One region of the Desulfurobacterium crinifex genome, then DNA from elsewhere that is predicted to be linked to it. Evidence: riboswitches for the same ligand, from Rfam matches in the RefSeq annotation. Region 1 holds a riboswitch; the other holds the start of a gene.

Region 1 (5,572 bases):
ACCCATTTGCAGAACGAGAGTGTGCTGAGAACTGCTATCTTGTGAGCAGCGTCGTACCCTTCTACGTCAAGTGTCGGGTCTGCTTCAGCGTATCCTAGTTCCTGTGCTTTCCTTAGAGCTTCATCAAAGGTTATTCCTTTTTCTGTCATCTCAGTGAGGATGTAGTTTGCCGTTCCGTTTATGATTCCGTAAATCCTTTCAATTTTGTTTCCTGCAAGTCCCTCTCTTAGGGCCTTTATGACAGGTATTCCACCTCCAACGCTTGCCTCAAATTTTAAAGAGACTCCTTTTTCCCTTGCTTTTTTAAACAGTTCCTCACCGTAATCCGCAAGGAGAGCCTTGTTTGCAGTTACGACGTCTCTTCCTTTCTCTATGGCTGAGAGGATTATCTCCTTTGCAATTGTCGTTCCACCAATCAGTTCAACAACAACGTCACATTCTCTTTCAAGTGCTTTAAATCCGTCGTCAACTATCTTTTCTTCAGGAACGCCGAGTTTTTTAACCTTTTCAACATCTTTATCTGCAACAAAAGCGATGTCGATTCTTTTGCCGATTCTTTCCGCGATGATCTCTTTATTCTCTATTAGGAGCTTTACAACGCCTCCACCGACCGTTCCACAGCCGATTATTCCAACTTTTAGACTATCCATTCTCTCCTCTTAAACGTTTATCTTCCTCAGTCCGTATTTCTCGAAGGCTCTCTTTATTCCTCTGACAGCTTGTTTGATTCGGAGTTCGTTCTCAACAAGGGCAAATCTTACATACTTATCTCCGTACTCTCCAAATCCTATTCCTGGGGAGACGGCAACTTTACCATCCAAAAGGAGCATCTTTGCAAATTCCAAGGAGCCCATGGATTGGAATTCCTTAGGAATTTCAGCCCAGACAAACATTGTGGCTTTTGGTTTTTCCACCTTCCAGCCGATTCTATTTAAACCTTCAACAAGGACATCCCTTCTTTTCTCGTAAATCTTTCTGTACTCCTCAACACAGGACTGATCCCCTTTCAGAGCAATGATTGCAGCTATCTGAATTGGCTGGAACATTCCGTAGTCGAGGTAGCTTTTCATCCTGTAGAGGGCGTGGATTATTTCTTTGTTCCCTGCCGCAAATCCGACCCTCCAGCCTGCCATCGAATAGGTCTTTGAGAGAGAGTAGAACTCAACTGCAACCTCTTTTGCACCTTTTACCTGGAGGATGCTTGGAGGAACGTATTCGTCGAAAGCTATTTCAGCGTAAGCTAAATCCTGAATGACAATCAGGTTGTTGTCTCTCGCAAAGTCAACGATTTTTTCAAAAAAAGAGAGGTCAACACAGGCAGTTGTTGGATTGTGAGGGAAGTTGAGGATTAAAAGCTTTGGTCTTGGCCAGCTTTCTTTGTAGGCTTTGATGATGGAGTCGAGGAATCCATCTTCCTCTCCTGGAATCAGAGGAACAGATCTAACGTCTCCGCCTGCGATGATTATCGAATAGGGATGAATAGGATAAGCGGGACTTGGAACAATCGCAACGTCTCCGGGATTTATAAGAGTAAGGGCAAGGTGAGCAAGCCCTTCTTTTGAACCGATAGTTGTTATAACCTCTGTTTCTGGGTCAAGATCAACGTTGTACTTTCTCTTATACCAGAGTGATAGAGCTTCCCTTAGCTTGTAGAGTCCTTTGGTCTGAGAGTACCTGTGGTTCTTAGGATTTTGAGCAGCTTCACAGAGTTTATCAACTATGTGCTGGGGTGTGGGAAGATCAGGGTTCCCCATTCCAAGGTCAACTATATCTTCTCCTGCACGTCTCATCTTTGTCTTGAGATCGTTTACAACAGCAAAAACGTATGGAGGAAGTCTATCTATCCTTGCAAATTGAAATTTTGACATTTTCTGCTCTCTCCAAGAACATAGATTTAAAGTAAATGTTATTTTACCTGAAAAGACCTGTAAATTAGTATAATCTCCCTTGCGCAGGTGAACGGGAAGTCCGGTGAAAGTCCGGCGCTGTCCCCGCAACCGTGAGCAGGGAACAAATAATGGGCTTTAACCACTGGAGAGTGTGGGTGAGAGCTCCCTCTCTGGGAAGGTTAAAGCCTGTTTAACCCTGTGAGCCGGGAGACCGGCCTGCGCGAGAATGTCTTTTGCCCTGCGGGGGTTCAGGGCAAGGAGGAAGAGTGAGAGTTTTCTTTGTTATTGTAGGGATTCTTTTTACTTTTTTACCGGCTTACTCTTACGATAGGGTCGTTTCTCTATCTCCAGCAATAACAGAGATTATCTATTATGTTGGGGCTGGTGATAAGTTAATAGGCGTTACCGTTTTCTGTGATCATCCTGAAGATGTCAGAAAGAAAATAAAGGTTGGGGGTATTGTAAATCCCGACTTAGAAAAAATTTACTCTCTTCATCCTGATCTTGTAATAGCTTCAAACCTTACTCCTGAAAAAGTTCTTAAGAAACTGAAAAATCTTGGAATTAAAGTTCGCGTTTTAAGGTTTGTTTCCTTAGAGGATGTTGAAAATGCCATAAGAGTCATCGGTGATCTTCTTTCCAGTAATGGAGAAGAGAAGAAAAAAGAGTTTGAAATTGCTTTAAAGCGTGAAGCAAAGAAGCTTTCATTTTGTCTGGATGGAAAAAGACTACTTGTAATTATTTCCTACCAGCCGCTTTATGTAGCTGGTAGTAAAAGTTTTATTGGAGAGGCTTTCAGCCTGAGTGGAGCAAATGTCATTCCTGATGTCTCGTTTGGGGTTATATCAAATGAGTTTGTTGTTATGAATAAGCCTGATCTGGCGATTTTATCTCTTAAGGGAGAAAAACTTAAAGGTGCACGGGAATTTCTAAAGAAGTTTTCTATAAAGAATGTTTCTGTTACGCCTGATAATCTGCTTCATCCAGGTCCCAGAATTCTGATCGGTCTCAGAGAAGTGGAGGATAAGGTTTGCAGAAAATAGTTAAATGGATGATTGTCATAATCGTTGTCTTGGGGAGTTTTTTCTTTTCTCTTTTCTGGGAACTTCCAGAATTTAACAGAACGATTTTGCTTGATATAAGACTTCCAGAACTTCTTTTATCCTTTGCCGTTGGAGGGCTCCTTGGAGTGGGAGGGGGGGTTTTCCAGGGAGTCTTCCGAAACCCTCTGGCAGATCCCTATATCCTCGGGGTTTCTGCTGGGGGGGCTCTCGGTGCAACAATTGGAGCTTGGAAAGGAATAAGTATTGAGTTCGGAGCTTTGATTGGAGGGCTTTTCACGGTTCTGCTCATCTTTATAGCGGCTCTTTTCTTGAAAGAGAACCTTAAGATTCTCCTTTTTGGAGTGGGAATCAACGCTTTTTTTTCGGCACTTATACTTTTCTTCTTTGCAGTGATTCCGTTCTATTCTGTTCAGGATGCTCTCTTTTTTTCTCTTGGTTACATTCCCTCTCTTGATATTAGAGAAGCTTTTGGGTATCTATTGATTGCTCTTCTTTCCCTTCTAATCTTCCTGCCAGTTGCTTTCCGGCTTGATGCCTTAAGTCTTGGGGATGAGCTTTCCTATTTTTCTGGTATTTCTCACGAAAGGGAAAAGATTCTCTACATTTTGGTCATTTCTGCTTTCGTTTCTGTGTTTGTCGCGAAAACAGGAATAATCGGTTTTGTTGGAATTGTAATTCCTCATGCTGTCAGGTTTCTGGGATTTAGAATCCAGAGGGAGCTTTTGCCTCTTTCCTTTATCCTTGGAGGAAGCATTCTTGTTTTTTCTCAAGGATTGGCGAAGAACGTTCTTTCACCGATAGTTCTGCCTGTTGGGGTAATTACCTCCATTATTGGCGTTCCAACTTTTCTTTATATTGTCTGGAGGTATTCCATTGTTAGAGGCTAAGAATCTTTTTTATAGAGAAATTCTAAAGGATATTTCTTTTAGAGTAGAGAGAGGATCGGTTATAGGTCTTGCAGGTAAAAACGGTTCTGGAAAAACAACACTTCTCAAGTGTATTGGTGGATTTTTGAACTATTCTGGTTTTGTGCTTCTTGATGGTGAAGATCTGAAAAAGTTGTCCATCAGGAAAAGGGTTTTAAAAGTCAACTATCTTCCACAGATACTGGAAATTTCTTTTCCTTATACAGTTTTTGAATTTTTACTATCTTCATTGGTTCCATTAAAAGGATTTTTTCCTTCTTTGGCTGATGAGGATATTGAAAAGGTTGAGACTTATCTAAAAAAACTGAATATCTCCCATCTGAAAGATCGAATTTTCTCTACCCTCAGCGGTGGAGAGAGAGTAAAGGTTCTCATAGCAAGGCTTCTTCTTATCGATCCTGACGTTTATCTATTTGATGAACCTGGAGCTTTCTTAGATGTTGAGGTTCTTCCATTTTTGGCAGAGATACTAAAGGAGCTAAAAGAGAGAAAGAAGATTGTGATTATTACCGCTCATGATCTCAACTTCCTCCTTGATGTTGCAGATCGATTTATAGGTTTGAAAAACGGAAGGCTTTTCTTTTCTGGTGGAAAGGAGGAGTTTCTTGAGAATGTTGAACTTCTCTTTGACACAAAGCTAAGGATTCTGAAATCTCAAAATGAAATTTTCATAAAACCATACACAGGAGGTAAAGGGTGAGAAAAAAGCTGCTTGTGCTTTCTCTGCTTCTGGTTTCTGGAGCTTCTGCTGAGGAAGTACCAGAAGTACAGGTAACGGCTACAAGGGTAGAAGTTCCTGTGGAGCATGTTGGTGATGACGTAGATATCATTACTCAGGAAGAAATTAAAAAGTATGGATTTACAAGCATTGCAGATGTTTTGAAGTATGTTGCGGGGGTGCATGTTAGCCCGGCAGGTGGACCAGGACAATCTCCATATAGCGTTTACATGCTAGGGCTTCCGACAAAGCACATTATGGTTATGATTGATGGGGTACCAATAAATGATCCAAGTTTAATGGATACTCAGGCGAATTTCGCTTATATAGACTTAGACAATGTTGAGAGAATAGAAGTTCTTAAAGGAGCTCAAGGAGCTCTTTACGGTTCTGAGGCAATTGCTGGTGTAATTAACATTATTACTAAAAAACCTAAGGAAAATGAATTTAAGTTTGGATTTGAAGGTGGAAAGTATAAAACCTTTAAGGAAAACATTTATTCTGCACTCAAGTTAAAGGATGGTTATTTCTCTTTTGCTTTTGAGAATTTCAAAACCAACGGCTTTAGCGCTACTAATGAGAAAAATACTTCTCGTTATGAAGCTGATAACGATGGATATAACTATAGAACAGGTTGGATAAGCTACGGCTGGAATCTTACTGATTATTTGAAGATTAGCGGTAATTTCAAAGTTAAGGGAGGGAAAGTAGAGTATGACAATGGAGCTCTCGATGAGAATACGTATACAACTTATGACAACTTCTTTACCAATCTTAACGTTGATGCTATCTTAGGCGATAATCTTGTGCTCTCCACGAAGTTCGGGAATAACAAAGAAAATAGAGAATATAGTTATGGCAGTTATGTGGGAATTACAAGATATTTCACCTTACAGCCCACTTACTATGTAAACCAGAAACTTTTTTTAACTAGTGGTGTAAGTTATAAACAAGAAAAGGCTGAAATACCTTTCA
Region 2 (5,572 bases), 190 kb from region 1:
CTCAAAGAGGTAATCTTTCATTACCTCGCCAGTTACAACGTGCTCTAAGACAGGAACACCTCTAACAAAGTTGGCATTATTCCTGGAGATGTCATCATTCTCGATGAAAAGATCGATGAGCTTAAAGTACTTGTTTGTCATATCTATCCCTCCACAGGGTAAAACGGATTGAACTGATGTGGGAGGGATTCTAACAATTTTCTAAGTTCGTTCTTGTCTTCTGGTAATAGTAGAGGATACTCCACCGTTCGGAAGATTGTGTAGGGAAGAGAGTATTTCCTTATTATCTCTATTGTTATTTTTAGTTTTTTAGAATAATCATAAATAACTGCATTATCTAAATCAGATTTTGTAAAGAGTATTGTTTTAAAGCGTTCCAGTTCCTGAGGGGTATACTCATCCTTGATGGGGATCTTTACATCAACGGCGAAACCGTCAACCAATCTTTCTTCTATTAGCTGCTGAACTACTTCAGGGTTTGTTCCATTTGTATCAACTCTGACTGGAAAGCCAAGAGATTTAATGAAGTTTAATCCTTCTTTTAAATTCTTCTCAAGGGTTGGCTCTCCACCGGAGATGATTATCAATTCTACTCCAAGGAGTTTAAGCATTGAAAGTTTTTCTTCTAACTTCTGATAGGTTATCTTTTCCTTTTTCTCGCTATATGCATGACGGTTGTGACACTGGTAACAGTTAAGGTTACAAAGATCTATTTCTGTGTAGAGAACAGCAGACTGAATACCAGGGTGATCTCTGAAGGTAACCGGAATATCAACATCGAGGAAGGGGGAGACCCCCATCAGGCCTCCCTCAATCCATTGGCAACAGTTAACATATTCTTGAGAGCTGGAATCACCTCTTCCCATCTCCTGGTCTTGAGACCACAATCGGGGTTGATCCAGAAGTTCTCTTTTGTAATAACCCTTAAAGCTCTTTCTACAATCTCTATCATCTCCTCAGAAACTGGAACATAAGGGGAGTGAATATCCCAGATTCCAAGCCCTATCTGTCTATCAAAGTTTACCTTCTCGAATGTTTCTATGATATCACCTTTTGACCTTGATGCCTCGATCGAAATCACATCAAAGTCCATGTCTATTATGTAATCTATTATCTCTCCAAACTCAGAATAGCACATGTGAGTATGAATCTGTGTTTCAGGTTTAACTGAAGAGTGGCAGAGTCTGAATGACTTAATAGCCCAGTCGAAGTACTCCTCCCAGTTTCTCTTCTTGATTGGAGCTTTTTCCCTGATGGCCGGTTCATCAATCTGAACAATCTTAATTCCAGCCTCTTCGTAATCCTTTATCTCGTCTTTAAGAGCAAGTGCTATCTGATAGGCAACTTCTGATGTTGGAATGTCTTCCCGCACAAAACTCCAGGCGATGATTGTCACAGGACCTGTAAGCATCCCCTTGACAGGTTTTTCTGTTAAGCTTTGAGCAAAAGTTATCTCATCAATTGTCATCTTTCCGTCTCTTTCAACGTCTCCGTAGATGATAGGTGGACGATAACACCTGGTTCCATAGGAGATTATCCAGCCATTTCCGGTTGTCGCAATTCCCTTCATCTTTTCGGCAAAGAACTCAACCATGTCTGTCCTTTCAAACTCACCGTGGACAAAGACATCAAGGTCAAGGTCTTCCTGAATCCGAATAGCTTTTGCAATCTCTCCCCTAATAAACGTTTTATAGTCTTCCTCAGAAAGTCTTCCCTTCCTGTAGAGAAGCCTTACCCTTCTAACTTCCTCTGTCTGTGGAAAACTTCCAATTGTTGTTGTCGGGAAGAGAGGCAGGTTGAGAACTTCCTGCTGTTTCTTGATTCTCTCTTTATATTCCGGCTTTCTGATAAAGTCCTCTTCTCTCAGGTTCTTAACCCGCTCTCTAACAGATGGAATCTCTCCAAAGGAGCTTCCGATTCCAGAAATCCACTTTCTTGCCTCTTCTTCATCTCCTGAAAGAACTTGAGAAATTAACTGGAGCTCCTTCAGTTTTTCTTCTGCGAAAGCTACTTTCTTTAGGAGTTCTTCTGGAAGCGTTGCTCCTGCAAGGCTTACAGGAAGATGGAATAGCGGTGCAGCATTTGTTATGACGACATCAAACTTCTCTGAAAGCTCCTTAATCAGTTCAGCTATCTTAAAGAGGTCATTCCTCCAGACATTTCTGCCGTCAACAACACCAGCAAAAAGTCTTTTCCCTTTAGGGTCAATCTCTTTAAGCTGTGCGAGATTCTCACCCCTGTCGTGAACAAGGTCAACACCAATACCAGAAACTGGAAGGTCAAAAAGTTTCTGGAGGTTGTCAACGCTATCGTAGTAGGTAAAGAGATTTATTTCAGCATTGGCGTTCTCAAAAGCCTTGTAAGCCTCTTCTAACAGCTTCCACTCTTCATCTGCTAATTCCATAACAAGAGCTGGATCCTCAAGGTGAACAGACTTAAAACCTCTTTCGTTTATGTACTGGACAAACTTTTCTGTAAGTTCCTTTAGAGCCTCTCCAAAAGACTCTTCTGGAAGATTCTTGGATAGCTTGAGGAACGTAAACGGAGCTATGAGGTGAACGTTCTCCGTTGCTCCTTCGTGTCTGTCCCAGACCGGTTTTGAGACTTTGAATTCAGGCTTTTTTCCTTCAAAGTCTGGAACTAAGTAGTGGTAGTTTGTGTTAAACCACTTTGTCATCTCAAGGGCATTCTTACCCCTACAGAGGTTGAAGTACTCCTCAAGAGTCTCTGTCTCGTAGACTCCAAAGAGGAGCGCAACGTCCAGCATTGGATCGTAGAGGGTCATTTCACCCTGAGGGTGAGCATCCACGTACTTTCTGTACGTCTCCTCCCTCTTTTTATTGAGCTCCTTGATGCCGGTTAGGAGCTCTTCTTCTGTTACTCTCTGGCTCCAGTACCCTTCAATGAGCCTTTTGAACTCTCTCTGTTTCCCCAGTCTGGGGAAACCGTAAGCGTACGTTTTCATTTCTCTACCTCCTGCGGTGTTTTGTTTTAAACACCTGCAGGAAGCTCTAAGGCGGGAAAAGAAAAAGGAATCCCCTCTTCTTTCCCGCGCCCCGAACCCCCGCAGGACGCGAAGGGGCAGGTATTTCACCTACCCATCACGGGCCGGTCTCCCGGCTCGCAGGGCTTAAACAGGCTTTAACCTTCCCGGAAAGGGAGCTTCTCACCCACACTCTCCAGTGGTTAAAGCCCAGCAATCTCCCTGCTCACGGTTGCGAGGACAGCGCCGGACTTTCACCGGACTTCCCGTTCACCCGTGACGAGGTCAATTTTAGGAATTTTGGAATTTTTGGCAAATTTCTTGTTATACAATTTGCAGTAATGGAAATCGGAGGTAGCAATGAAGATAAAGGTTACCGACGGGAAAATTTACATGGAGTTTGAAAACGGCGATGAAGCCTTTATTACCTTTGGAATTGAAGAAAAGAAGAAGGTTATTGTTGTCAGCACAACTTACGTTCCGGAAAGTCAGAGGGGTAAAGGAATAGCTGGAAAGCTTTCTGCAAAACTTGTTGAGTATGCTGAAGATAACGGCTACAAAATCTATCCTCTATGCTCCTATACACAGAAGTACCTTGAAAGAAAAAGACCAGATCTCATAGCCCAATAGGAGAATTCATGGAAGCTGTCATTACAACCGATAGAAAACCAACTCCCGAAATGATAGAAGAAGCAAAACGGCTCGCCGAAAAGTTTAACACCACCTATGTCAAAAGACGCCACAGAACCATCGAGTCGATAAAGAAAGAATTCGAAAAGAATGTTCTCGTTGTTGGAAAGGATTTAAATCTCACACTCCATACTCTCTCCGGTAAAAAACTCTTCTTCCATCCAGGTCTTTTTAAGATAAGGCTCCTCAATTACATTGCAACAGGCCATGAAGCAATGATTGAGGCAATGGATCTGAAGGAAGGAGAAACGGTACTTGACTGCAACCTTGGACTTGCCCAGGATGCTCTACTTGCAGCTTTTGTTTCAAAGAGGGAAATTTTAGGAGTTGAAAAGGATCCTGTGATCTACGAGATAGTAAGAAGGGGGCTTGAAAGATACAAACCGGAAGGGAAACTCAAAGTTGCGGAATTTGCTTTTAAGTTGATTAAGCCCACCAATGCAGATAACTATGAATTCCTAAAAAACCAGCCAGACAAATCATTTGATGTCGTTTACTTCTCTCCAATGTTCATAAAACCAAAATGGCACTGTGATGTTATGGCCCCTTTTAGAGAGGTGGCCGTAAAGGATTTTGTTTCCTTAGAAACTCTAAAAGAGGCAGAGAGAGTTGCGCGGAAAAGGGTAGTCATAAAGGTAAACAAAGGCGTAAAGGAACTATTTCCCTACCTTTCAGACTACAATCTTCAATCCAGTTCCACAAATGTTGAATATCTCTACAAAATTTTGTAGGGGGATGTAACGGAATCTGTGTCTCCCCCTTTAAGTATGTAGATTACTTGAAAGGACTAACAATTCCAATATGAAATGTTTAATAAAATTCTTGTTTTTAAAAGAAACCAGAGACAGAAAATTTAAGTGGTAACAGCACTGCCAGTAAGTAGGATCCATCTACTATCCCCTTACATGTCTAAAATTTACTATTGAAGCAGGAACCCATATCCAATCTGGAGGAGAGATGAAAAAGATCACTGTCGTTAAGAGAAAAGGTGTTAGAGAACCTCTTAACATAGAAAAGATAAGGAAGGTCATAAACTGGGCAGCGAAAGGACTAAACATAAACACCCTAAAACTGGAGGCAAAGCTCAAACTTCACTTCTTTGATGGAATTACAACCAGACAGATTCATGAATCCGTTGTGAATACAGCTCTCCAACTCACAACTCCAGAAGAACCAGACTGGAGAATACTTGCCGGAAGGCTCTTTATCTTTAACCTCTACAAAGAAGTCTCTATCAGAAGGGGAACTTCAAAACTCGCTTACGTTGGTGGTGGTAAAGAGTATTTAAAGGTTGTAAAAGATCTTGTAGAAAAGGGACTTTATACTGACGAAATTCTTAAAAGTTACTCAGAAGAAGAGCTCATTGAGGCTGGAGACTATCTAAAACTTGAGTATGACTTTCTCTACGACTATGCAGGAGCAAATCTCCTTGCCAAGCGCTATCTCTGTATATATGAGGACTTCCCGATTGAACTTCCTCAGGAAATGTACATGTCCATTGCTCTCATGCTCGCAAAAAATGAACCGAAAGAAACAAGACTCAAAACTGCTAAAAGATTCTATGACCTGATTGCTGGAAAGAAGCTCTCCCTTGCAACGCCAATCCTCATTAACCTCAGACGTCCAAATGGAAACCTCTCCTCCTGTTTCATTACAGCGATGGATGATAACCTTGATTCAATTATGTACACAGCAAACCAGGTTGCCCAGATATCAAAGAGAGCTGGAGGTGTTGGGGTTAATCTCTCAAGAATCAGAGCTCAGGGCTCCTGGATTAAAAAGGTCTTCGGCGCAAGTGGTGGTGTTGTTCCATGGATAAGAATCCTGAACGATATAGCCGTAGCGGTAAACCAGGAAGGCAAAAGAGCTGGTGCCGTTACCGTTGCCCTTGACGTCTGG

The links. Region 1 has a riboswitch for cobalamin ahead of ACYQ3A_RS05105 (helical backbone metal receptor). Riboswitches for the same ligand answer to the same signal wherever they lie in the genome.
Region 2: linked by a shared signal. The riboswitch ahead of metE (5-methyltetrahydropteroyltriglutamate--homocysteine S-methyltransferase) and the one ahead of ACYQ3A_RS05105 (helical backbone metal receptor) in region 1 are both predicted to bind cobalamin.

The regions. Positions count from the first base shown of each region.
Region 1 covers NZ_BAAHXO010000004.1:594,660-600,231, forward strand. The annotation lists gene ACYQ3A_RS05095 (homoserine dehydrogenase) at 1-650, opposite strand, end outside; gene ACYQ3A_RS05100 (aminotransferase class I/II-fold pyridoxal phosphate-dependent enzyme) at 660-1,868, opposite strand; cobalamin riboswitch at 1,937-2,123, shown strand; gene ACYQ3A_RS05105 (helical backbone metal receptor) at 2,156-2,932, shown strand; gene ACYQ3A_RS05110 (FecCD family ABC transporter permease) at 2,920-3,840, shown strand; gene ACYQ3A_RS05115 (ABC transporter ATP-binding protein) at 3,827-4,579, shown strand; gene ACYQ3A_RS05120 (TonB-dependent receptor plug domain-containing protein) at 4,576-5,572, shown strand, end outside.
Region 2 covers NZ_BAAHXO010000004.1:782,390-787,961, reverse strand. The annotation lists gene nrdD (anaerobic ribonucleoside-triphosphate reductase) at 1-141, opposite strand, end outside; gene ACYQ3A_RS06115 (radical SAM protein) at 144-800, opposite strand; gene metE (5-methyltetrahydropteroyltriglutamate--homocysteine S-methyltransferase) at 800-2,965, opposite strand; cobalamin riboswitch at 3,090-3,276, opposite strand; gene ACYQ3A_RS06105 (GNAT family N-acetyltransferase) at 3,344-3,613, shown strand; gene ACYQ3A_RS06100 (class I SAM-dependent methyltransferase) at 3,622-4,404, shown strand; gene ACYQ3A_RS06095 (ribonucleoside-diphosphate reductase subunit alpha) at 4,631-5,572, shown strand, end outside.